Regions from separate parts of the Leucobacter chromiireducens genome, predicted to be linked through region 1. Evidence: predicted binding sites of a transcription regulator. Region 1 holds the regulator's gene; the other holds the start of a gene.
What was found. The regulator HrcA, encoded in region 1, represses chaperone genes, less so after heat shock. The targets are predictions, from matches to a motif close to TTNGCACTCGNNNNNNNCGAGTGCNAA.
Positions count from the first base shown of each region.

Region 2: a site for HrcA is predicted at 7,147-7,173, ahead of groES (co-chaperone GroES). Genes of this name have one in related genera too.

Region 1 is NZ_CP197024.1:1,582,987-1,594,491, forward strand. Features, by position in the region: gene ACR81A_RS07065 (ComEC/Rec2 family competence protein) at 1-758, shown strand, start outside; gene holA (DNA polymerase III subunit delta) at 800-1,813, shown strand; gene rpsT (30S ribosomal protein S20) at 1,948-2,208, opposite strand; gene lepA (translation elongation factor 4) at 2,494-4,347, shown strand; gene ACR81A_RS07085 (DUF1990 family protein) at 4,344-5,306, shown strand; gene hemW (radical SAM family heme chaperone HemW) at 5,310-6,536, shown strand; gene hrcA (heat-inducible transcriptional repressor HrcA) at 6,674-7,711, shown strand; gene dnaJ (molecular chaperone DnaJ) at 7,766-8,863, shown strand; gene ACR81A_RS07105 (16S rRNA (uracil(1498)-N(3))-methyltransferase) at 8,866-9,624, shown strand; gene ACR81A_RS07110 (HIT domain-containing protein) at 9,704-10,054, shown strand; gene ACR81A_RS07115 (PhoH family protein) at 10,110-11,105, shown strand; gene ybeY (rRNA maturation RNase YbeY) at 11,102-11,505, shown strand, end outside.
Region 2 is NZ_CP197024.1:2,491,686-2,503,190, reverse strand. Features, by position in the region: gene alr (alanine racemase) at 1-1,073, shown strand, start outside; gene tsaE (tRNA (adenosine(37)-N6)-threonylcarbamoyltransferase complex ATPase subunit type 1 TsaE) at 1,070-1,573, shown strand; gene tsaB (tRNA (adenosine(37)-N6)-threonylcarbamoyltransferase complex dimerization subunit type 1 TsaB) at 1,570-2,217, shown strand; gene rimI (ribosomal protein S18-alanine N-acetyltransferase) at 2,214-2,702, shown strand; gene tsaD (tRNA (adenosine(37)-N6)-threonylcarbamoyltransferase complex transferase subunit TsaD) at 2,699-3,781, shown strand; gene ACR81A_RS11235 (DUF4190 domain-containing protein) at 3,905-4,456, shown strand; gene ACR81A_RS11230 (hypothetical protein) at 4,584-4,721, opposite strand; gene ACR81A_RS11225 (THUMP-like domain-containing protein) at 4,788-6,035, opposite strand; gene ACR81A_RS11220 (DUF4190 domain-containing protein) at 6,039-6,485, opposite strand; gene ACR81A_RS11215 (DUF4190 domain-containing protein) at 6,495-6,983, opposite strand; gene groES (co-chaperone GroES) at 7,253-7,549, shown strand; gene rarD (EamA family transporter RarD) at 7,634-8,539, shown strand; gene ACR81A_RS11200 (Lrp/AsnC family transcriptional regulator) at 8,633-9,622, shown strand; gene ACR81A_RS11195 (gamma-glutamyl-gamma-aminobutyrate hydrolase family protein) at 9,734-10,549, shown strand; gene ACR81A_RS11190 (DUF3830 family protein) at 10,590-11,060, shown strand; gene ACR81A_RS11185 (extracellular solute-binding protein) at 11,100-11,505, shown strand, end outside.

The DNA.
Region 1 (11,505 bases):
ATCCGAGCGCGCCACGCGAGGTCATGCTGGTGGACACCGGGGACGATCCAGCGGCTCTACGCGCGTGCCTCGATCGCTTTGGGGTGCGCTCACTCGCCTGGCTGGTGCTCAGCCACGATCACCGCGATCACATCGGCGCACTTCGCGAGGTGCTCGACCGCACGGAACAGGCGCTGATTGCACCACCCAATCAAGAAGACGGCGAACAGCGGTCGCTCGTTGCCGAGCTTGTGGCAGCGCGAGTGCCACTCACGATGCTCTGGGGTGGCGACCTTGGCGGCGATGCAGTGCGTTGGCGTGCCCTTGGTCCACGTCGCGGGATTACGCCCCCGGATGCGAACGGTGCAAGCGTGGTCTTGCAAGTGTACGCGGGTGAACTTACGGTGCTGCTCACGGGAGATACGGGACGCGCCGCACAGCGTGCGCTGCTGACTGGGCATGGAGTACCTGACGCAAAAGCCACCGCATGCGCGGCTTTGGCCGGAGCCGTGCGCGCTGACGTGCTGAAAGTTGCGCACCACGGCTCGCGTGATCAACACCCGTGCATTGCCGCGGCGGCTGGTGCCGAGCTTGCAGTGATCTCGGTGGGAGCGGGGAATCGGTATGGGCACCCGGCGGGAGAAACGCTGCGTCAGCTCGAGAGTGCAGGAACTGCGGTGTGGCGCACTGACACGGCTGGCACGCTCGCCCTCAGTGGTGAGCCAGGCCGGATCGTGGTGTGGGCCGAGTACCCCGATGGGAAGCCCGAGCAGCCGTGAGGCAGCGTCCGAGTGTCGCCGGTCCCAGCTAGGCTGAGGAGGTGGCAGCAGCACGAAGTACCCCAGCGAAGTTCCCGCAGATCGAGTGGTCCGAGGCCCGGCCGGCCCCGGTTGTTCTCGTGAGCGGGCCCGAGGCGTTTCTCGCAGACCGTGCTGGTCAGTCGATCCGCGCTCAGCTCCTTGCGACGCACCCCGACCTTGAGGTGCACGACATTGATGCGGCGAGCTACGCCGCGGGCGAGCTGTTCACGGTAGCGAGCCCCTCACTGTTCGCGGAGCCGCGTCTCATCCGTGTTGAGGCCGTCGAGAAGTGCTCTGATGCGTTCCTGGAAGACGCGAAGCGCTACGTCGCTGAGCCTGCAGAGGACACCGTGCTGGTGCTCCGCCACGCGGGGGGTCAGCGCGGAAAGGCGCTCCTGGACCTCCTCCGCAAGGGCACGGGGGGTGCCATCGAGATCGCCTGCCCCGAGGTAAAGAAGGACGCAGACCGCCTCGCCTTTGTGCAGGCGGAGTTCCGGCGCCTGGGCGCGCAAGCGACCCCTGGGGCCTCGCGCATGCTCGCGGCAGCGTACTCCGGCGGTATCGGTGAGCTCGCGGGTGCGTGTGCGCAGCTTGTCTCTGATGTCGGCGCGCGCATTGGTGAGGATGAAGTGAACCGCGCAACCGAGGGGCGCGTGGAGACGAACGCGTTCCGGGTGGCCGATGCAGCGACGGCGGGTCGTGGCGCAGATGCTCTCGTGCTGCTGCGCCAGGCGCTCTCCACGGGCACGGACCCGATCCCGCTGCTCGCCGCGCTCAACATGAAGGTGCGAGCGCTCGCTCGTGTCTACGGCGCGAGCGGCAGCAGCGGTCAGCTCGCGAAGGAGCTCGGCATGGCACCGTGGCAGGTTGAGCGCGCGCAGCGGGAGGTTCGCGGTTGGCGCGAGGGTGACCTTGCCCGCTGTATTGACCAGGCTGCCGAAACGGAATGGATGCTCAAGGGCGGCACCCGCGACCCGGAGTACGCGCTCGAGAAGTTCGTGCTGCTCGTTGCGCGGCGCGGTCGCGCCCGCTAACTCACTACCCCGCGCAGGCAATCGGCTCTGCGCGGGGTGGACGGGGTGATATTGAACGAACCCTGGGGCATGCAAAAGGGGCCCCGCCGAAGCGGAGCCCCTTCGTGACCCATGTAGGTCAGAAAGCCAGAAGCTTAGAGCGCAGCAACCTTCGCAGCGAGAGCCGACTTGCGGTTCGCAGCCTGGTTCTTGTGGATGACGCCCTTGGAGACAGCCTTGTCGAGCTTGCGGGTGGCAAGCTGCAGCTTCTCCTGCGCAAGCGCCTTGTCGCCAGCGGCGATCGCGGTGCGGGTAGCGCGCACGGCGGTGCGGAGCTCGCTCTTGTACGCCTTGTTGCGCTCAGTCGCCTTCAGGTTGGTCTTGATGCGCTTGATCTGCGACTTGATGTTTGCCACGTTGTGGTGTGTCCTTATCCGGTACGGGTGAAACAGATGGATCCGCGCGGCGAGAGAGGGCACCTTGCGGGTTGTGTGGTGTGAGCCACACGCAAGCCAAGAGCCCACTCTATCAGACGCCCGGGCCCAGAGAAACGTCTTCTCGGAGGTGTGTTGCACTACTGCCTCCACGAGTGCGACGCCTCGGGGCGCACGTGCCTGGAAGATATGCCCCTGATCACACGCGCCGCGCGCACGCGCGTGAAATGGACACCTCGCACGTGGGCCGTGCGATAATGGCTCACAATGTCTCCACGCAGCGTCAACCCCCCAGTCCCGGCGTCGACCGACCCCGCGCGCATTCGCAACTTCTGCATCATCGCGCACATCGATCACGGCAAGTCGACGCTTGCCGACCGCATGCTGCAGGTCACGGGCACTGTCCCTGACCGCGAGATGCGGGCGCAATACCTCGATCGCATGGATATCGAGCGCGAGCGCGGCATCACGATCAAGTCGCAGGCAGTGCGCATGCACTGGGATGCCGATGGCAACTCCTACGCCCTCAACATGATCGATACGCCCGGTCACGTCGACTTCAGCTACGAGGTATCTCGCTCACTCGCCGCGTGCGAGGGTGCGATCCTCCTCGTCGACGCAGCGCAGGGCATCGAGGCTCAGACTCTCGCGAACCTGTACCTCGCGATGGAGAACGATCTCGAGATCATTCCCGTGCTGAACAAGATTGATCTTCCCGCCGCCGACCCCGAGCGGGTGTCGCGCGAGATCGCCGAACTGATCGGCGGCAACCCCGACGAGATCCTGAAGGTTTCGGGCAAGACCGGCGCCGGCGTCGAGGAACTGCTCGACCTCGTGGTCGCACGCATCCCGGCTCCCGTCGGTGTCGCTGATGCGCCGCCGCGCGCGATGATCTTCGACTCCGTGTATGACCCGTACCGCGGCGTTGTGACCTACGTGCGCATGGTCGACGGAAAGCTCAGCCCGCGCGAGAAGATCCAGATGATGTCGAACGGATCGGATCTTGAGGCGCTCGAGATCGGCGTGTCCTCGCCCGAGCCCACGCCCACCAAGGGCCTTGCCGTTGGCGAGGTCGGCTACCTGATCACCGGCGTGAAGGACGTGCGTCAGTCGAAGGTGGGCGACACGGTCACCGCGAAGCGCAACCCTGCAACGGAGGCGCTGCCCGGCTACACCGATCCGAAGCCGATGGTGTTCTCGGGACTGTACCCGCTCGACGGGAGCGACTACCCGATTCTGCGCGAGGCGCTCGACAAGTTGAAGCTTGAGGACGCCGCGCTGCAGTTCGAACCCGAGACGTCTGTGGCGCTTGGCTTCGGCTTCCGCTGTGGCTTCCTGGGCCTCTTGCACCTCGAGATCATCTCGGAGCGTCTGCGCCGTGAGTTCGATCTCGATCTGATCGCGACCGCGCCGAGCGTGGTCTACCAGGTGGTCACCGAGGACGGCAGCACCGTCACTGTGACCAACCCGTCTGAGTACCCCGATGGCAAGATCTCGAGCGTGCGTGAGCCCGTCGTCAAGACCGCCATCCTCGCGCCGAAGGACTACGTTGGCGCGATCATGGAGCTGTGCCAGAGCCGTCGCGGCAGCCTGCTGGGCATGGAATACCTGGGCGAGCGCGTCGAGCTGCGCTACAGCATTCCGCTCGGTGAGATCGTGTTCGACTTCTTCGATCACCTGAAGAGCCGCACGCAGGGCTACGCGAGCCTCGACTACGAGCCCATGGGAGACCAGGAAGCCGACCTCGTGAAGGTTGACATCCTGCTGCAGGGCGACAAGGTCGACGCATTTAGCGCGATCGTGCACCGCGACAACGCGTACCACTACGGCACGATGATGACGGAGCGCCTGCGGAAGCTGATCCCGCGTCAGCAGTTCGAGGTCCCGATTCAGGCGGCGATTGGCGCGCGCGTCATTGCTCGAGAGAACATTCGCGCCATCCGCAAGGACGTGCTTGCCAAGTGCTACGGCGGCGACATCAGCCGGAAGCGCAAGCTGCTCGAGAAGCAGAAGGAAGGCAAGAAGCGCATGAAGATGGTCGGTCGCGTCGAGGTGCCGCAGGAAGCTTTCATTGCGGCGCTTTCCGGCGATGTGGAGGGCAAGGAGCAGTCGAAGCGATGAGCTCTGGGGAAGGAACCCGGCGCAAGAGTCACGTCGACATGCCCGTTGCGTACGCCGCGGTGGGCGCTTCGCGCGCACCCGATTTGCTGCGCTTCCCGCCGGAGGGCAGCACGCCGTACCGAGAGGAGCTGCGTCTTGGGAGCGGCCAGGAGCGATTCATCCTGGCCTCGAGCTTGCTCATGACCTGGGGTGCCCAGCGAGGTGCTGGCGCGACGGTGACCGAGAACGAGCGCGGCGCCGGATCCGAGTACCAGGGTCCGCAGTTCGACAGCGACGGTGTGCCGCAGGCCGCCGCGGAGCCTGAAGAGCACTTCGGCCCGAATGGTGAGCCGTTCGTGGTTGCGGGTACTCGTGCGACGCTCAGCATCCCGGGCAACGAAGACCGAGCGGTGCTGGTGATCTACACGATCACCGAGGCCCGCGTCATCGGCTTCGCCTGGGGCACGAGCGACGAGAACGGTGCCGTTGGCGAGCAGCTTTTCAGGGTCGAGCTGCGCGACGATGACACGGTGTGGGCGGTCGCGCGCGGTTTTCTTGCTGCGCCAAAGGGCGGGCTCTTTGGTCTGCGTGCACGCGCCGAGGTGCGCGGCGCGGTTGCAGCGGTGCGCGCGCAACTTGCTGCACTGCTGCCTGGCGCTCAGCCGAGCGCAACGCTCGGTGCCAGCGGGGAGGGTGTCTCCGACGTCGCCCCCGAGCCGACGGCCCCTGCCGAGGCATCGGAGGAACCAGCGGCACCCGCGGAGGTCGTCGATGAGGCTCCCGTCACCGCGGTGATCGAGCTGTCTGAGACCGACGCGGAGGAAGCCGAGCCTGACGCCGAGCCCGCGGGCGAAGGAGCGACAGAGGTTGAAACCGAAGCAGCGGCTGAAGTGCGCCCAGAAGTGCCGTCCACTGCGAGCGACGCTCCCATCTCGAGCAACTCGCATCAGCGGCGGCCAAGTTCGCCGCGGTCGGCGTAGCTCATGCCGAGTGTGCTGCCCGAGGGCGACCCAGCACCCGAGAACGGAGCGCTCCCCGGGAGCGTGATCGCCGGGGCCGAGGATCGCCGCTTTGGCGTCTACGTCCACGTGCCGTACTGCAGGGTGCGCTGTGGCTACTGTGACTTCAACACCTATACGGCAAGCGAGCTCGGCGGAACCCGTCGCGATGAGTACGCCGAGCAGGTGCAGTGGGAGCTCGAGTTTGGAGCGCGCGTGCTCCGCGAATCGGGCCTTCCAGAGCGGCCAGTTTCGACGGTGTTCTTTGGAGGAGGCACGCCGACGCTTTTGCCCGCGTCAGACCTCACCGCGATGCTGAGCACGATCCAAAGCGAGTGGGGCCTCGCCCCTGGGGCCGAGGTTACCACCGAGGCCAACCCGGATTCGGTGGACCTCGACTACCTCCGCGAACTTGCAGCGGCAGGTTTTACGCGGGTGAGCGTGGGGATGCAGTCGGCCGTGCCGCACGTACTGGCCACGCTCGATCGCACCCATACCCCGGAGCGTGTGCCACAGGTTGTGGCCTGGGCGAAAGAAGCCGGCCTGCAGGTGAGCGTCGATCTGATCTATGGCACACCAGGGGAGTCGCTCGATGACTGGCAGCGCTCGATTGACGCAGCGCTCGCGAGCGAACCGGATCATATCTCCGCCTACGCGCTGATTGTTGAGGCCGGCACGAAGCTCGCCGCGCAGATCAAGCGCGGTGAAGTTGCGGAGCCGGACGAGGATCTCCACGCAGAGATGTACGAGCTGGCGGACGCGCGCTTCGCCGAGGCGGGGTTCAGCTGGTACGAGATCAGCAACTGGTCGCGCTCCGCGGACACACGCTCGCGCCACAACCTCTCGTACTGGACCGGTGAGGACTGGTGGGCAGCAGGGCCGGGCGCGCACAGCCACGTCGGCGGCGTCCGCTGGTGGAACGTGAAGCATCCGGGCGCCTACGCGAGCCGTGTGCACGCGGAAGTTTCTCCTGCGCACTCGCGGGAGACGCTGACCGAGGATGCGCGTCGCGAGGAGCGCGTGCTGCTTGAGACTCGGATCTTCGACGGCCTTTCCACGGACACCCTGACGGCAGATGAACGCCGGGCGGTGCCACAGCTGATCGCTGACGGGCTCATCGACGGCCGAGCCGCGATTAGCGGCCGCATCGTGCCGACGCTGCGCGGTCGACTCCTCGCAGACACTGTGGTGCACCGATTGCTGGGTGCGTGAACGCCGCCCGGAGCGAGCTCTGCGGAAGACACGCGGGTTCGCTCTGAGCGAGGCGGGCTGCGGCGGGCACCTGCTGCGCTAGACTTAGCACTCAGGGTTTGGGAGTGCCAACCCGGCAAGACGGCGAGGAGGGGCGAGTGGTTTCAGAACGCAGCCTGGCCGTCCTGCATGCGATCGTGAGCGATTACGTCTCGTCGAACGAGCCCGTCGGATCCAAAGCGATCGTGGATCGACACCAGTTCGGTGTGTCCGCAGCCACGATTCGCAACGACATGGCGTTGCTCGAAGACGACGAGTTGATCGCCCAGCCGCATACCTCCTCGGGGCGGGTGCCCACGGACAAGGGCTACCGGCTATACGTTGACACCCTCGCGAAGGTGCGCCCGCTGACGGCCGCTCAGCGCACCGCGATTGAGCGGTTCCTCGGGGAGTCGAGCGATCTGCACGACGTCATGGGCCGCACGGTACGCCTCCTCTCCCAGCTGACAAACCAGGTTGCGGTCGCGCAGTATCCCTCGCTGCGCCGCACCGTGGTGCGCCACATCGACCTGGTGGCGATCGCTGAGGATCGTGTGCTCTGCGTGCTTATCCTTGGCAGCGGCGTGGTGGAGCAGCAGATCGCTTGGCTGCCCGCTGCGCAGGTCACCGAGGCCTGGGTACACGGCCTGCGCGATCGGATCGCGGCGGCCGCCGTGGGGAGCGACGTGGAAGCCGCAGCAGCGGCGATCACCGAGCTCGCCGAGCGCGTTGACGACTGGTCAACCCCGGACGAGGCCGAGCTGGTGCGGCGCGTGCTGGAAGTCGTTGAGACCCAGCTCCGCGCAAACCGCAGCGACCGGATTGCCGTGGCGGGGGCCGCGAATCTCTCTCGCCCGGGGGAATTTCAGGGCTCACTCCCCGTGGTCCTGGAGGCGATCGAAGAGCAGGTCACCCTCCTGCGGCTCTTCGACGAGCTCGTGCAAGACGGCCGGGACGTTGCTGCGTCGATCGGGCGCGAGAATCACGCCTACGGGCTTTCCGCGGCGTCCGTGATCGCTTCGAACTATGAGGAAGAGGGCGCCTCGGTCTCGAAGATCGGCGTGCTTGGCCCTCTGCGCATGGACTATGCCGGCAATATTTCCGCGGTACGGGCGGTCGCCCGTTACCTGAATCGAATTCTGGGGGAGGAGCGGTAGCCTGTACAGCTTCTGCTCCACTCACCCAAGCAACACATCTGAGGAGTTTCACCCGTGGCTGATCACTACGAGACGCTGGGCGTATCGCGCGAGGCGACGCCCGAGGAGATCAAGAAGGCGTACCGTCGGCTTGCCCGCGAGCTCCACCCCGACGTGAACCCGAGCGAGGATGCGGCGGAGCGCTTCAAGGGCGTGACCCACGCGTACGACGTGCTGAGCGATCCTGAGCAGCGTCAGCGCTACGACATGGGCGGCGGCCAGGGTGGCGCGAACGGCTTCGGGGACATCTTCGAGACCTTCTTCGGCGGCGGCTTCGGTGGTGGTCAGCGCGGCCCTCGGTCGCGCGCCGAGCGCGGCGACGACGCGATGATCCGCGTCGACGTGTCGCTCGAGGACGTCATCTTTGGCGTGCAGCGCGAAGTGACGATCAACACCGCCGTGCTGTGCTCGGTGTGCCAGGGCAGCTGCACGCAGCCCGGTACGCACCCCGTCACCTGTGACGTGTGCGGCGGCCAGGGGCAGGTGCAGCGCCAAGTTCGTTCGCTCTTTGGCAACGTCATGACGATGCACCCGTGCGGTAGCTGCCAGGGCTACGGCACCATTATTGAACACCCCTGTGTGGAGTGCGCGGGCAAGGGGCGCGTGCGCGAGCGCCGCACCCTCAACGTCGACGTGCCCTCTGGAATCGACACCGGGACCCGCCTGCAGATGCGCGGCGGCGGCGAGGTGGGCCCCGGCGGCGGGCCGAACGGTGATCTCTTCATTGAGTTCCGCGTGATGCACCACGATATCTTCAGCCGCGATGGCAACGACCTGCTCTGCACGATGCAGGTGTCGATGGCCGACGCAATTCTCGGCGCCGAGGCGAGCCTGGAAGGCCTCGATGGCACGGTAGAAACCGAGGTGACCGCCGGCGTACAGTCTGGCGACGTCATCACGGTTCGCGGACGCGGCATCCAGGGTCTGCGCAGCACCACGCGGGGCGACCTGAAGATCGCGGTGCAGGTACAGACCCCGCAGAAGCTTTCGAGTCGCGAGAAGGATCTTGTGCGCCAGTTCGCTACGCTGCGCAAGGACGATCCGCCCCACCTCGGCGAGTTCCACCAGGGCTTCTTCGGCAAGATTCGAGACCGCTTCTTCCGGCAGGGCTAGTCGTGGCGAACCTCTACTATCGCGAGGGGCTGCCGGCAACGGCGTTCGCGGCCGGCGCCACCGTCGAGATCGATGGCGATGAGGCCCACCACGCGGTGCGGGTGAGCCGACTGCGCGTCGGCGAGCGAATCCTCGTGGGAAACGGTGCGGGCCTGCTCGCGGAGGGCGACGTCACCGTTGTGGAGAAGCAGCGTTTCGCGGTGCAGATTGACCGTGTGCGCGAGCACGCGCGACCGGCGACCCGGCTGACGCTCGTCCAAGCGCTTGCGAAGGGTGACCGCGACGAGCGTGCCGTCGAACAGGCCACCGAGTTCGGCGTCGACGCCATCTCGCCGTGGGGCGCCGAGCGTTCGGTGTCTCGCTGGACCGGCGCAGAGAAGGCCGAACGGGGCACCGCAAAGTGGCAGCGCATTGCGCGCGAGGCCGCAAAGCAATCGCTTCGCGCCTGGCTTCCGGAGGTCACCGATCAGCTCGGGATCGATGATCTCGCGGCCGCCGCCGCACGCGAGGACACCGCCGTACTGGTGCTCCACCCCCGGGGCGAAACCGCGCTCAGCGCATGGGCCGCCGGAGCGAAGGGTGTAGCGCTCGCCGAGATCCGTGTGGTGATTGGACCCGAGGGCGGTTTCAGTGACGCCGAGCTCGACACGCTTGAAGCGGCCGGCGCCACAATCCTCGTGCTCGGCGAGACGGTGCTCCGCACATCGAGCGCCGGCCCCGCCGCGCTCGCGGTGCTCAACGTTGCCCTCGGTCGCTGGTGAGCGCCAACCCTGTGCGTTTGGGTGGCAGTGGGCCCGATCCCGATCTGCTCATTCGAAGCGCTGGCGTAGAATGAGCGGCATGGCAGCAGATACGGTGTTCGGCAAGATCGTTTCGGGGGAGATCCCCGTCGAGCTCCTCGCGGAGACGGAGCGCGTCATCGCGTTCCCCGATATGCACCCCCAGGCACCCGTCCACATCCTCGTGATCCCGAAGACGACCGCATACGACAACGTGGTTGAGCTCGCGGCCGCCGAGCCCGAGACGCTCGCGGAAATGGTGGCGGTTGCGAAGCAGCTCGCGTCCGAGCACGCTAACGGCGAGTTCCGCCTCGTGTTCAATAGCGGTGCATCGGCCGGCCAGACCGTGTTCCACGTGCACGCGCACGTGCTCGCCGGCAGCCTCGAGGAGGGGTCGCTCGGTGGAGCCTGAACCACCCTTGGCAGACGGCACCCCAGAAGCGGCGCAGCTGCAACGCACGCTGCTGATGCGCGGCGTCGACTTGGCCTCGTTCCTGGGGCACCGTGACCAGCTCATTCGCGACCTTGAAGCGCAGCACCCGACGGTGAGGTTCCACGCCCGCGACGAGGTGCTCACGTTGCGCGGCCCCGCATCTGAAGTACGAGCCGCCGAGGCGGTCGTGCTCGAGGTGCTCGAGATTGCGCGCCGCAGCGGGCCGGTCTCCCGAAACGACGTGAGAGAGGTCACTCGTATGGTGCAGGAGGGAAGCGGGGCAACCGCCGCGCAGGTGCTGAGCGAACCCATTCTCTCAGTGCGTGGCAACTCGATTCGCCCGCAGACACGTGGTCAGCGCGCCTACGTCGACGCCATTGATGCGAACACCATCGTGTTTGGAATCGGGCCCGCCGGCACCGGAAAGACCTACCTCGCGATGGCGAAGGCCGTGCAGGCGTTGCAGCGGCGCGAGGTGGCGAAGATTATCCTGACGCGACCCGCGGTTGAGGCCGGTGAACGGCTCGGCTACCTCCCCGGCAGCCTTGAGGACAAGATCGACCCGTACCTGCGCCCGCTCTTCGACGCGATCGGCTCGATGATGGACGCGGAGCTCGTACCCAAGCTGCTCGCGAGCGGCACGATCGAGGTCGCTCCGCTCGCCTACATGCGCGGCCGCACGCTGAACGAGGCGTTTGTGATTCTCGACGAAGCGCAAAACACCACGCCCGAGCAGATGAAGATGTTCCTGACACGGCTCGGGTACGGCTCGAAGATGGTCGTCACGGGCGATATCACGCAGGTTGATGTGCCCGCGAAGGCGAGCGGTCTGCGCGTGGTGAACAAGATTTTGCGGGGCGTCGAGGACATCCACTTCGCAGAACTCGGCGCCGACGACATCGTGCGACACAGCCTCGTGGGTCGCATCGTCGACGCCTACACAGCATTTGATGAGCGCCAGTTCGCTGCGCGCCAGGCGGCGGTGCGCCCCGCCGAAGAGAACGACACTGCCGAGGAGGCACAGCGATGAGCGTGGAGATCAACAACGAGTCGGAGATCGAGGTCGAGGAGAGCCGCATGCAGCGGCTCGCCGCGTTTGTGCTCGAGTCAATGCACGTGCACCCGGATACGGAGCTCGGTGTGGTGCTGGTGAACGAGGCTGCGATTGAGCAGCTCCACGTGCAGTGGATGGACGAGCCCGGCCCGACCGATGTGCTGAGCTTTCCGATGGACGAGCTGCGCCCCGGCCGTGTTGACGCGCAGACCCCGGCTGGGTTGCTGGGCGACATCGTGATCTGCCCCCAGGTCGCCGAGGCCCAGGCTGAGGCAGCCGGGCACGATCTCGCGCAAGAGATTTCCGTGCTCCTCACGCACGGCATGCTGCATTTGCTGGGTTACGACCACGCGACGCCCGATGAGGAGGCTGAGAT
Region 2 (11,505 bases), 910 kb from region 1:
TCGTGGTGGTGAAGGCCGGAGGCTACGGTCACGGGGCCGCGATCACCGCCAACGCTGCCTTTGCGGCGGGTGCGACCATCGTCGCGACCGCGGACCTCGAGGAAGCGCTCGCGCTGCGTGACGCCGGCGTGACCGGCCCACTCTTGTGCTGGCTGCATGGCGTGCGCGCCGACTTCGGGGAGGCCGTCGACGCTGGGATCGAGATCGGTGTCAGCACCCTTGAGCAGCTCGAACGGCTCGGCGCAGCAGCGGCCGAGCGCGGATCCCAAGCTGTCGCGCAGCTGAAGGTCGATACGGGGCTTAGCCGCAATGGCTCGTGCCCCGACGACTGGCCCGTGATCTTCGCCCGCGCGGCCGAGCTCGAAGCCGAAGGCCTCGTGCGTGTGCGCGGTATCTTCAGCCACCTCGCGAACGCCGGGGACGAAGCCGACCGCGCGCAGGCCACACGCTTCGACGAGGCAATCGAGCTGTTGCGGCAGGCCGGAATTGATCCCGAGCTGCGGCACCTCGCCGCGAGCGCTGCGACGTTCTCGTCTCCGCACCTCCATTACAACGCCGTGCGCGTGGGGGTCACCGCCTACGGGCTCAGCCCCTTTGCCGACAAGACCTCGGCGCAGTTGGGCCTCATCCCCGCAATGACGCTGCGCTCCGAGATCATTGCGCTGCGCGGCGTGCCCGCGGGCACCGGGGTCTCGTATGGCTTCAACCATGTGTGCGAGGCGGCGACCACGCTGGCGCTCGTGCCCATGGGCTACGCCGACGGGATGCCGCGCGCGCTCAACGGCTCGGGTGCCTGGGTTACGGTTGCGGGCGAGCCACGCCCCATCGTTGGCCGCATCGGCATGGACCAGTTCATTATCGACGTTGGCCCACTCGCCGGGCGTCTGAGCCTCGGCGATCCGGTGGTGCTCTTTGGCGATCCCGAGCAGGGGTTTCCGCCGGTGGAGATCTGGTCGGGCCTCATGCGCACGATCAACTACGAGATCATCGCGAGCATCGGGCCGCGCGTGATCCGCGTGCCCATTGACGGACCAGACCGTAACCCGGCGGCGGACGCAGAGGCGCGCGCATGACGCTGGGCGCATCCCGCACGACGATCCATCACGTGGCCGACCCCGATGCAATGCACGAGCTCGGGCTGCGGCTCGGACGCGTGCTGCGCGCGGGCGACCTACTCATCCTCACCGGCCCGCTCGGCGCGGGGAAGACGACCCTCACTCGCGGCATCGGCGAGGGGCTCGAGGTGCGAGGATCCGTGCAGAGCCCGACCTTTGTGCTCGCACGAACGCACCCCTCGCTTGTCGGCGGCGCGCCGCTTGTACACGTCGACGCTTACCGCCTGGCCGACGCGGACGAGCTCGACGACCTCGACCTCGATTTCGAGGGTTCCGTCGTGGTGGCGGAGTGGGGCGCCGGTTTTGTGGACACCCGCGAGTCGTGGGTGGAAGCGGTGATTGAGCGTCCGCGCGGGGCGGACGACGAGATAGAAACGGACTGGTCGGAGGCGCCCGTGGAGGCGCGCACCGTCACCATCACCTGGACTGGCCCGCGCTGGGCCGAGGAGACACTGTGATTCTCACTGACGTGCCGGAGCTCGGCTCGCACGTATTGCTCGCGATCGATACCGCCATCGGCACGACCGTTGCGCTCGGCGCTGGCGGACGCGTGTGGAGCGCCGAGAGCGAGAACGCGCGGGGCCACGCGGAAGCGATTGGCACTCTGCTGCTCGACGTCTTCGAGGAGAGCGGTGTTGCACCTGCGCGCGTCACCGGGGTCGTCGCGGGCGTGGGGCCCGGGCCGTTCACCGGGCTGCGCGTGGGCATCGCGGCGGCGCAGGCATTTGCGCTTGGCCGCGGCGTGCCCCTGCTGCCGGTTGAGGGGCACGAGGCCGTGGCGCTCGCCGAGCTCGAGCGCGGGGCGACCGCGGGCGTGCGCGTCGTGCAGGATGCGCGGCGACGCGAGCTCTTCGTCACCGAGTATTCCGGGCTCGACTGGGCGGGCGTTCCCGTCCGCACCGCCGGCCCCGGGCTGTGCGCGCGCGCTGACTACGTTCCCGTCGCCAACGAAGTGTGGCCCGAACGAATCCCTGGTGCCCCGCTGATCGGGATCGCTGCGCGTCGCCTCGCCGCCGGGCAGGAGTTCACGGATACGCAGGCGCGCTACCTCCGCGCTCCCGATGTGGCCCAGCCGGGAGCGCCGAAGCGAGTGAGCACGTGAGCGAGCCCGACACCGAGGCGGCCGCGGCACCGGCGCTGCGCCCCGCGACTGCGGCCGACGTCGATGCGATCTTCGCGCTTGAGTCGAGCTTGTTCGCGAACGACGCGTGGAGCCGCTCGATGCTGCACGACGAGCTCACGGGGGAGCTGCGCCACTATTTCGTGCTCACCGCCGCCGACAGCTCGACGATTCTCGGCTACGCCGGGCTGCTGGTCGTCGGCACCGAAGCGGACGTGCAGACGATCGCGGTGTCGCCCGAGGTGCGTGGCACGGGGCAGGGGCGACGGCTTATGGACACCCTGCTCCGGGTCGCTGCCGAAGCCGGCGCCCGCGAGGTGTTCCTCGAGGTGCGCGCCGACAACCCCGTGGCGCGCGGTTTGTATGCTTCCCTGGGCTTCGCCGAGATCGGTGTACGGCCCCGTTATTACCAGCCGGATGGCGTCGATGCGATCGTCATGCGGCACGAACTGAAGGAAACACGATGAGCGCCCGCGAACCCCTCGTCCTCGGCATCGAGACGAGCTGCGATGAGACCGGCGTCGGGATCGTTCGCGGTCGGACGCTGCTTGCCAACGAGATTGCATCGTCGATGGACGAGCACGCGCGCTTCGGCGGTGTGGTACCCGAGGTTGCGGCCCGCGCCCACCTCGAGGCGATGAGCCCCACGATCGAGCGCGCGCTCGAGACTGCTGGGGTGCGGCTCGAGGAGCTCGACGCGATCGCGGTGACGAGCGGGCCCGGGCTCGCGGGCGCACTGATGGTGGGCGTCGCGGCCGCGAAGGCGCTTGCCGTATCGCTCGGCAAGCCCCTCTACGCCGTGAACCACCTGGTCGGCCACGTCGGGGCTGACCTGCTGCAGGGCGAGGGACTGCGCCCGGTAGTCGGCACGGTGGGGGAGTTCGAGCTCCCTACGATTGCCCTGCTCGTGTCCGGCGGACACACCTCGTTGCTCCTTGTGCGTGACCTCGTGGGCGATGTCGAGTTGCTCGGTGAGACCATCGACGACGCCGCAGGTGAGGCATTTGACAAAGTCGCGCGTCTCCTCGGGCTGCCCTACCCAGGTGGCCCCCACATCGACCGGGTCGCCGCGGAAGGCAACCCAGAGGCGATCCGCTTCCCCCGAGGGCTGTCGCTGCCGAAAGACATGGCGAAGCACCGCTACGACTTTTCCTTCTCCGGGCTCAAAACCTCGGTGGCGCGCTGGGTAGAGAAGCACGAGGCGACGGGCGAGCCCGTTCCCGTGGGCGACGTCGCAGCGAGCTTCCGTGAGGCGGTCGCGGACGTGCTGTTGACCAAGGCCGTTGCGGCATGCCAGGATCTCGGGGTGCCGCGGCTGCTGCTCGGTGGCGGAGTGGTCGCAAACGCGCGCATTCGTGAGCTTGCTGCCGAACGCACGGCAGCGGCCGGGATCGAGCTGCGCGTGCCGCCGCTCTCGCTCTGCACCGACAACGGGGCGATGATCGCCTCGCTGGGCGCGCAGCTCGTCGCCGCAGGTCACGCCCCCTCGGGGCTCGATTTTGGCGCCGACTCCACGCTCCCAGTGCAGCAGATTCAGGTGGCGTAGGCGCAATTTGCGCAGGAAATTTCGCTTTTTCGTTCGAAAACGTTGTTTTTGCGTTCCCTGAGTCTAGGCTGAGAGTACGGAAACCGGCGGCATGCCGCCGCGATCACCGACTGAAGGAGCACCATGTCTGAGAACCTGCCCGGCAACGACCCCACCCAGCCGCCCGTGCCGCCCCAGGCACCCACCACCCCGCCCCAGGCACCCGCGGCGCCCGAGCAGGGCGCACCGGTCCCGCCACAGGCGCCGCCCGTGCCCCCGCAGGGAGCACCGGCGTACGGTCAGGCGAGCGCGCCCCAGGGCTACCCGCAGGCCGCACCGCAGGGCTACACGCAGGGCGGCTACGCGCAGCCCCAGTCGAAGGGTCTCGCAATCGCGGGCATGGTGCTCGGCATCGTGGGCCTCGTGCTTTCGGTCGTGCTGTTCTTCCTGCCCGGTTTCGGCCCGCTGCTCGGCGTCGTGGGCATCGTGCTCAGCATCGTCGCGCTCGTGAAGAAGCAGTCGAAGGCGATGGCCATCACCGGCCTCATCACCGGCGCGCTGGCGATCATCGTCGGCATCATCGTCTGGATCATCCTTCTTGCGGGCTTCTCGCAGATCGCTAACGATCCCGACTTCCAGCAGCAGCTCGAGCAGCAGTTGCAGGAGCTCGAAGAGCAGAGCCAGACGCAGGAGTAGTCTCCCGCGCACGCAACGGGCCCGGGGCGATTCCCCGGGCCCGTTTTGTGTTTTTCTCCCGCGGGGTCAGAGGCTGAACGCTCCGGGGAGCTTGCCTAAACGGCGCTCGACGCGCACCTCCCACTCGTCACTCGGCGCGAGTCGTGTCGCGATAGTCGCGCGCGAAGATGTTCACTACCATCTGTCCATCGCTCGCGCGCTTGCCGCGCTCGTGCCCGTCGATGCTGCCGAGGCCTCGCGCGTCGAGCACTGCATCGAGCCACACGCTCGGCGCACCTGGTATCAGGTGTGAGCCCAGTCTCGCTGAGTTTCCCTGCGCGGCCATTGGCGGTTACGGTTCGCAGCGCTCCGCAAGGATCGCGACATGGGCCCCGTCTGCACGGGTGAGGATGAGCGTGCCACGATTCGGCCCGCGAAGCTTGAGCCGGGTGCGCAGCGCCGCTGGATCCACATCTGCCCCGCGCTTTTTGATCTCCAGCGTGCCGATACCGCGCTCGGCCAGAGCCTTCCGCAATTCCTTCTCGCGGACGGGCAGCTCCGCGACCACGCGGAACGCCTGGGCAAACGGGGTGGGGGCGAGCCGGTCCGCCGTCAGGTATGCGATCCCGGGGCTCAGCATCCCGGCGCCGAGTTGGCGTGCCAGCATGCCGATCAACCGGGCACGGATCACCGCGCCATCGGGCTCGTAGAGGTACGTGCCGAGCGGGCGAACCTCCGCGTCGAGCGTGTCCGCGGGTGCGGCAAGCTCGTGGGCGCGTTCTCCGCGGATGACCAGCGCGGAGCGGAGCGCGTTCGGACGCGCGAGTGGGCCGAACCAGAGCCCCGTTTCAACGAGTTGCCCATCGACCGAGACCCACTGCGCCTCCGCGGTATCCGGGATGAGTTCGCGGTCGAGGCCTGGTCCGAGCTTGATGCCAGTGGGGAGCCGCTCGGCAAGACCGAACGCGAAGCTCAGACTGGGGGAGTAATCGTCGGGAGAAGCGACGCGGCGGGTATCCGAATGCCCGGCCGTGCGCCGCGCCGGGTCGAGGAAGACGCCGTCGGCGTCTGCTGCCCCGAGCTGTTCCGCATCACCGACGCGAACCTGCGGCGCGGGGAGCCTGAAATGCGCTGCCGCGATCCCAAGATTGTGCTCCGCGATACGCGCAGTGAACGGATCGAGCTCGACGGCGAGCGGCGAAATGCCCGCGCTGATGAGCGCCATTGACTCGGTGCCGATGCCGCAGCCGAGATCAGCCACCCGCGTGCACCCGGCGTCCCGGAAGCGCGCGGCATGCCGGGCCGCAACGGCACGACGCGTCGCTTGTTCGAGGCCCGCGGGGGTAAAGAGCAGCGACAGCGCCAGCTCGCCGAGCTTCGCCTGCGCCTTCAATCGCAGTTGTGCCTGCGTGAGTACCGCGGCCGTGTGCTCGGCGGCGAGCCCGTCTTTGCGGAGCTGCGTGTTGAGCCGAGCGGCATCCACTCCCGCGGCGAGGGCACCCACAGCGCGTCCCAGGGCGTCGACACCTGCGGTAGTGAACAGGAAGTCCCAGCCGGGAGGCACCGTTGATGCTGCGGCGGGGGAGAGCGGGCCAGGCACTGACTACATACTCGAGCCGGCGGCAGCGATGACCCCGACCCAGACGATGAACGCGATGAGAATCGCCCAGAACGCAACCTGGATGTACCCCAGCACGAGCGCGGTGACGGCGAGCCCGCGGCCGCCCTCGCCGGTACGACGAATCTGGTTCATGCTCAGATGGCCGAGCACCACCGGGACAACGAATGGCGCCACGAAGGCAGAGATCAGCGCGAGGATCGCGAGCGTGTTCGTGGGCGGCGCAGCGGCGGCGACGGGAACGTAGTAGGGCACCGCGTACGGCTGTTCAGCGGCCTGGTACGCGGGCTGCTGCGTGTGGTCGGCCTGCGCGGCCGTGTACTGCTGCGGCGCCACGTACTGCGGAGCGGCGTACTGCGGCGGAGCGTACTGCGGCGCCTGCGGCTGCTGCGGCACCTGCTCGGGATCCCCTGCGGGAAGGTTCTGGCTCACGGTGAATCCCTAGTAGCTGTACCCGGAGTAGCCGGCGTAGTCGCCGCCCACCGCGGCGATCGCGAACGCAATGAAACCGATGTAAAGCACGAAGAACAGGACGAGGAACACGATCGCGGCGTACCCGATCACGAGGCCGGTGATGGCGAGCCCGCGGCCCGCGTCGCCCGTGCGCTTGATCTGGCTGAGGCTCATGTGGCCAAACACCACACCCGCAATCGGCGCCATGAACGCGAGCAGGATCGCGAGTACGGCATACGTGTTGGTCTGCGCGAGCGTGGTGCCGCGCGGAGCCTGGGCGGGAGCGGGAGCCGCCGCGCGGTAGACGGGCTGGCCCGCCGCCGGGTATGCGGGCTGGCCAACCGGGGCCTGCGCGGCGTACGCGGGAACACCGGGCTGCAGCGGGACGGTCGGCTGAGCCGCGGTCGGCTGCGCTGCCGTCGGCTGTGCGGCGTTCGGCTGTGCGGCGTGGGGCTCAGGGGTGTTGGGGGTAGACATCGGTTCTCCTCGGGACGCGTGTCGAGGCTTGGGATCCGTGCCGTGGTCCCCTCGCCCTGTTCTTCCCACCATTCTACCGCCGCGTTTCTGCACGGCGCATGGGGTCGAGCCGTGAATCACCCCACCCCGTGCTGTGTGCGTTCGCTTGGAGCGATCCGCACAGTTGGCACTCCCCTTGCAGGAGTGCCAATGTGCGTCCTAGACTCGATGGCAGACGCGCTCGCATCGGGCGGGCGCGAGAACTTTCGCACACTGGAAAGAGGTCAACTGTGTCGGTTGCCATCAAGCCGCTCGAGGATCGCATCGTTATCAAGCAGGTCGAGGCTGAGCAGACCACCGCCTCCGGTCTCGTGATCCCTGACAGCGCCAAGGAGAAGCCCCAGGAGGGCGAGGTCGTTGCAGTCGGCCCCGGCCGCGTGTCTGACAGCGGCACCCGCATCCCCCTCGACGTCGCCGTGGGCGACGTGGTGATCTACTCGAAGTTCGGCGGCACCGAGGTCAAGGTGTCGGGCGACGATTACCTCGTGCTCTCGGCACGCGATATCCTCGCAGTCGTTACGCGCTAAGCGCTTTTCGTTCTGCACTCCGGGGCCGACGCGTTTCGCGTCGGCCCCGGTTTTATTGTTTGCGCTTCACTCGACAGGAACCCCGTGCCCGTAGTTGCTCCTCGCGGAGAGTCCCAGCGCGGACTCCTCGCTGCCCTCGCCGCCTACACCCTCTGGGGTTTCCTGCCGCTCTACTTCGTGCTGCTGGTGGGCATCAACGCGTTCGAGATCGTCGCGTGGCGGATCTTGCTCACGCTCGTGTTCTGCGCGATCCTCATCACCGTGCTTCGCCAGTGGGGAGAGGTGGGACGCGTGCTGCGCGACGGCCGACTCCTCGGGCGGCTCGCCCTCGCCGGAGCGGTGATCTACGTGAACTGGCAGACGTATGTGCTGGCGTCAACGTCAGGACACGTGCTTGATGCGTCGCTCGGGTACTTCATCAACCCGGTGGTCACGATCCTGTTGGCCGTGCTGCTGCTTGGCGAGCGGCTGGGCCGCGTGCAGTGGATCGCGCTTGGCGCCACGGTGGTCGCGTTTGTCATCATCGCGGTGGGGTACGGCACCTTCCCGTGGGTGGCGCTCGTGCTCGCGCTGTCCTTCGGCTACTACGGATTTGTGAAGAAAGATGTGGGCGGCCGTGTTGCCGCGCTGCCGGGGCTCTTCGTCGAAACTCTCGTGCTCACGCCGATCGCGCTGATCGTGCTCGCAGTGCTCGGCGCCACGCGCGGACTCGACGCGCTGAGCGCTCCGCCCGCGGAAGTGTGGATTCTCTCCGGAGCGGGGATCGCGACCGCGGTGCCGCTGCTCCTGTTCGCCGCGAGCGCGCGCAGGATCTCGCTCACGGCGCTCGGCTTCGCGCAGTATCTTGCGCCCAGCATCATGTTCCTGGTGGGCTGGTTGATCCTCGGCGAGCACATTCCGGTCGCGCGCTGGATCGGCTTCGCGGTGGTGTGGGGCGCGCTGATTGTGCTGTCGGTCGAGACGCTTCGCGCGGGCAGGCGGAGACCGTAGCGACGGGCACGGCGCCCGCCGGGCCCGCCGCCCGCCCGCTAATGTGGTGGGCGAACGGGGCGGCGATGGCCCCGCCAAGCGCCAAGGAGCCCAATGACGCCGCTGCCAGATTCCTGGGACGAGACTGATCGCCAGATCGCGGCGGTGCTGCAAATCTCTGGTCGCGCATCTTGGGGCGCGGTCGCGCGACTCCTGGAGCTGCCCGAGCGCACGGTGGCGCGCCGGGGCCAGCGACTCATCGACCTCGGGGTGATTAAGGTCTCCACCTATCTCGATGCGACCACCGTGTACCAGGCGCGCTCGGTGGTGGTGCGTGTGCGCACCGCGGCGGGCGCCGCGCGAACGGTCGCGGCGGCGATCGCGGGGCGCGCTGATGCCTCCTCCGTCTCGGTGCTTGAGGGGGCACGGCAGGTGGTCGCGCTGCTCATCCTCTCCGAACCGGAACGGGTGGCCGATGTGCTCCTCGACGAACTCCCCGCGATACCCGGTGTGCTGGATTCTGAGGCGATGACCGTACTCCGCCCCTACCGCTCCGGCTATGACTGGATGATGACGAATACGATCTCGCCCGAGGTGCGTGCGCAGGCGGAGGCGGAGACGCTCGCCGCGCTGCAGGAGGACGCCGAACCCGTGGCCGACCTCACGGAGCAGGACGAGCGGCTGATCGCGCTGCTCGCCGAGGATGGCCGTATGCCGGCCACGCGCCTCGCGGAGCGGCTGGACGCGAAAACCGGAGTCGTGCGCCGCCGGGTGGAACAGCTCATTGCCACCGGCACGCTGCGCGTGCGCGCCGAAGTGCTTCCCGGGGTGTTCGGGCTGCGCGTGGAGGCAATGGTCTGGCTGCGCGTGCCGCCCGGGCGGGTGGACGATGTGGGCCGGCGGCTCGCCGCCTCGGGGGAGGTGCGCTTCTGCTCGGCGGTGTCCGGTGAGTACCAGCTGATGGTGGACGTGCTGGCGCGGGGCGAAGAAGCGCTGCTCGAGTTCCTTGCTGGTGTTCTCCGAGAGTTCGAGGGTGCCCAGATCGGTGATCTCTCGCTGGTTCTTGCCCCCGTGCGTCGCGGGCCGCTCAGCCTCACCACTTGAATAGTCTGCCAATCAATTTCCAACAGAGTGAAAACTTCGACATTGTAAATTCATAATTTGCAATTCTCGGCCAATCGTGATGAGATGCTCTCAGTCAACGATTGGTCAACAATGCCCACTTCTTCGCACTCCCTCTCCAGCCGGGATCAGGCAGCACTCGCAGCTGAGCGCGCCCCGATCATCGGCATCACGGTGTGGCGCCGTACCCTTCCGACCTACCTCGGCGAGCGCACGGATCTCTTCACCCTCGGAACCGAGTACGCGGCGCGCGTCGCCGCGGCCGGCGGCGTCCCGCTGCTGCTCGCTCCCGTGGCGGATGAGCACGTGCCCGCACTCCTGTCGCGCATCGACGGCCTCCTGCTGTCCGGTGGTCAGGACCTCACCCGCGAGCTGCGCGGCCTCGAGCCGAGCGCGGTGGAGGCCGCGGACACCGATCCCGAGCGAGACGCGTTCGAGCGGGCCCTGCTGCTCGGTGCTCAGGAGCGAGAGCTGCCAGTCCTTGGCATCTGTCGCGGCCTGCAGCTGACGAACGTGGTGCTCGGCGGCACACTCATCGAAGACATTCCGCGCACAGCGGTGCACCCCGCGCAGGACACTCCCGAGGCGTTCCTTGGGGACCGTCACGAGGTTGCCTTCGCCGCGGGGAGCGCCCTCGCCGCCGTGTACGGCACGGCGTCGCGCGAGGTGAACACGATCCACCACCAGGCAATCGACGCGGTTGCGGATGGTCTGGTGGTCAGCGCCCGCGCCGCAGACGGCATTGCCGAGGCCGCCGAGTCGACGTCTGACGCCTGGCCGTTTCTCGGGGTGCAGTGGCACCCCGAGAAACTGACCGCGCCGGACGAGGTCGCCGCAGAGGCGCAGCTCTTCACCGGCTTCGTGGCAACCGCCGCCGCATTCGCTGCTCGGACGCACCCCGCCGCCTAGCGCCGCACACTTCCCCTCCCACAACACGAGAAAGAACAGAATGACGAAGCAGATCTCCCTCACCTTCCCCAACGGCGCGAAGGCCATCGCAGAGCTCAACCTGGACAACGCGCCCGTCACTGCGCAGACGATCTGGGACGCGCTCGAGCAGCCCGTCGAGGTGCTCGCGGTGCACGCCGCCTTCGCGGGCCCCGAGATCATGACCGGTCTGCCTGAGTCGGCACAGAACTTCGACCCCGAGTCGATCCCGGTCGAGAACCAGACCTGTTTCCCCGCCGCGGGTGACCTGCTCTGGTACTATCAGGCTCCCAACCAGATGAAGAACATGTCCGAGGATCTCTGGGAGATCGGCGTGTTCTACGGCGACGGCGGCCGCATCTTCGGCCCGCTCGGCTGGACGCCCTGCAACATCTTCGCCTCGATCACCGAGGGCCTCGATGAGTTCGCAGCCGCGTGCGCGAACACCCGCATCGACGGCGCCAAGACCATCACCATTGCCCGCGTGAACTAACCACGCACCACCCCACCCTCAGTTCGAAAGAAGTCAGTCATGAAAAAAGCAGTGTCGCTTATCGCGATGGCCGGTGCCGTCGCTCTGGCCCTCACGGGTTGCTCCTCAGGGTCCGCCCCGGAGAGCGGTTCGAAGGACCAGCCCTTCGCTGGCCAGACCATCGTCGTCAACTCCTTCGGGGGCGACTACGAGGCCACGCTTCAGGAAGCGGTAATCGAGCCGTTCGAGGCAGAGACCGGAGCCAAGGTCGAGGTGGTGACTGCGTACAGCGCTGACGCGCTCGCGCAGCTCACGGCGCAGAAGGGCAAGCCGCAGCTGGACGTCGTGACGTTCTCGGGTGGCCAGGAGGTCGTTGCGGCGGCCGATGGACTGCTCGCTCCCATTGCGGAGACGGACATTGAGGGTGCCGCGGACCTCGTTCCCACCGCGCTTGACGGCGTGAAGC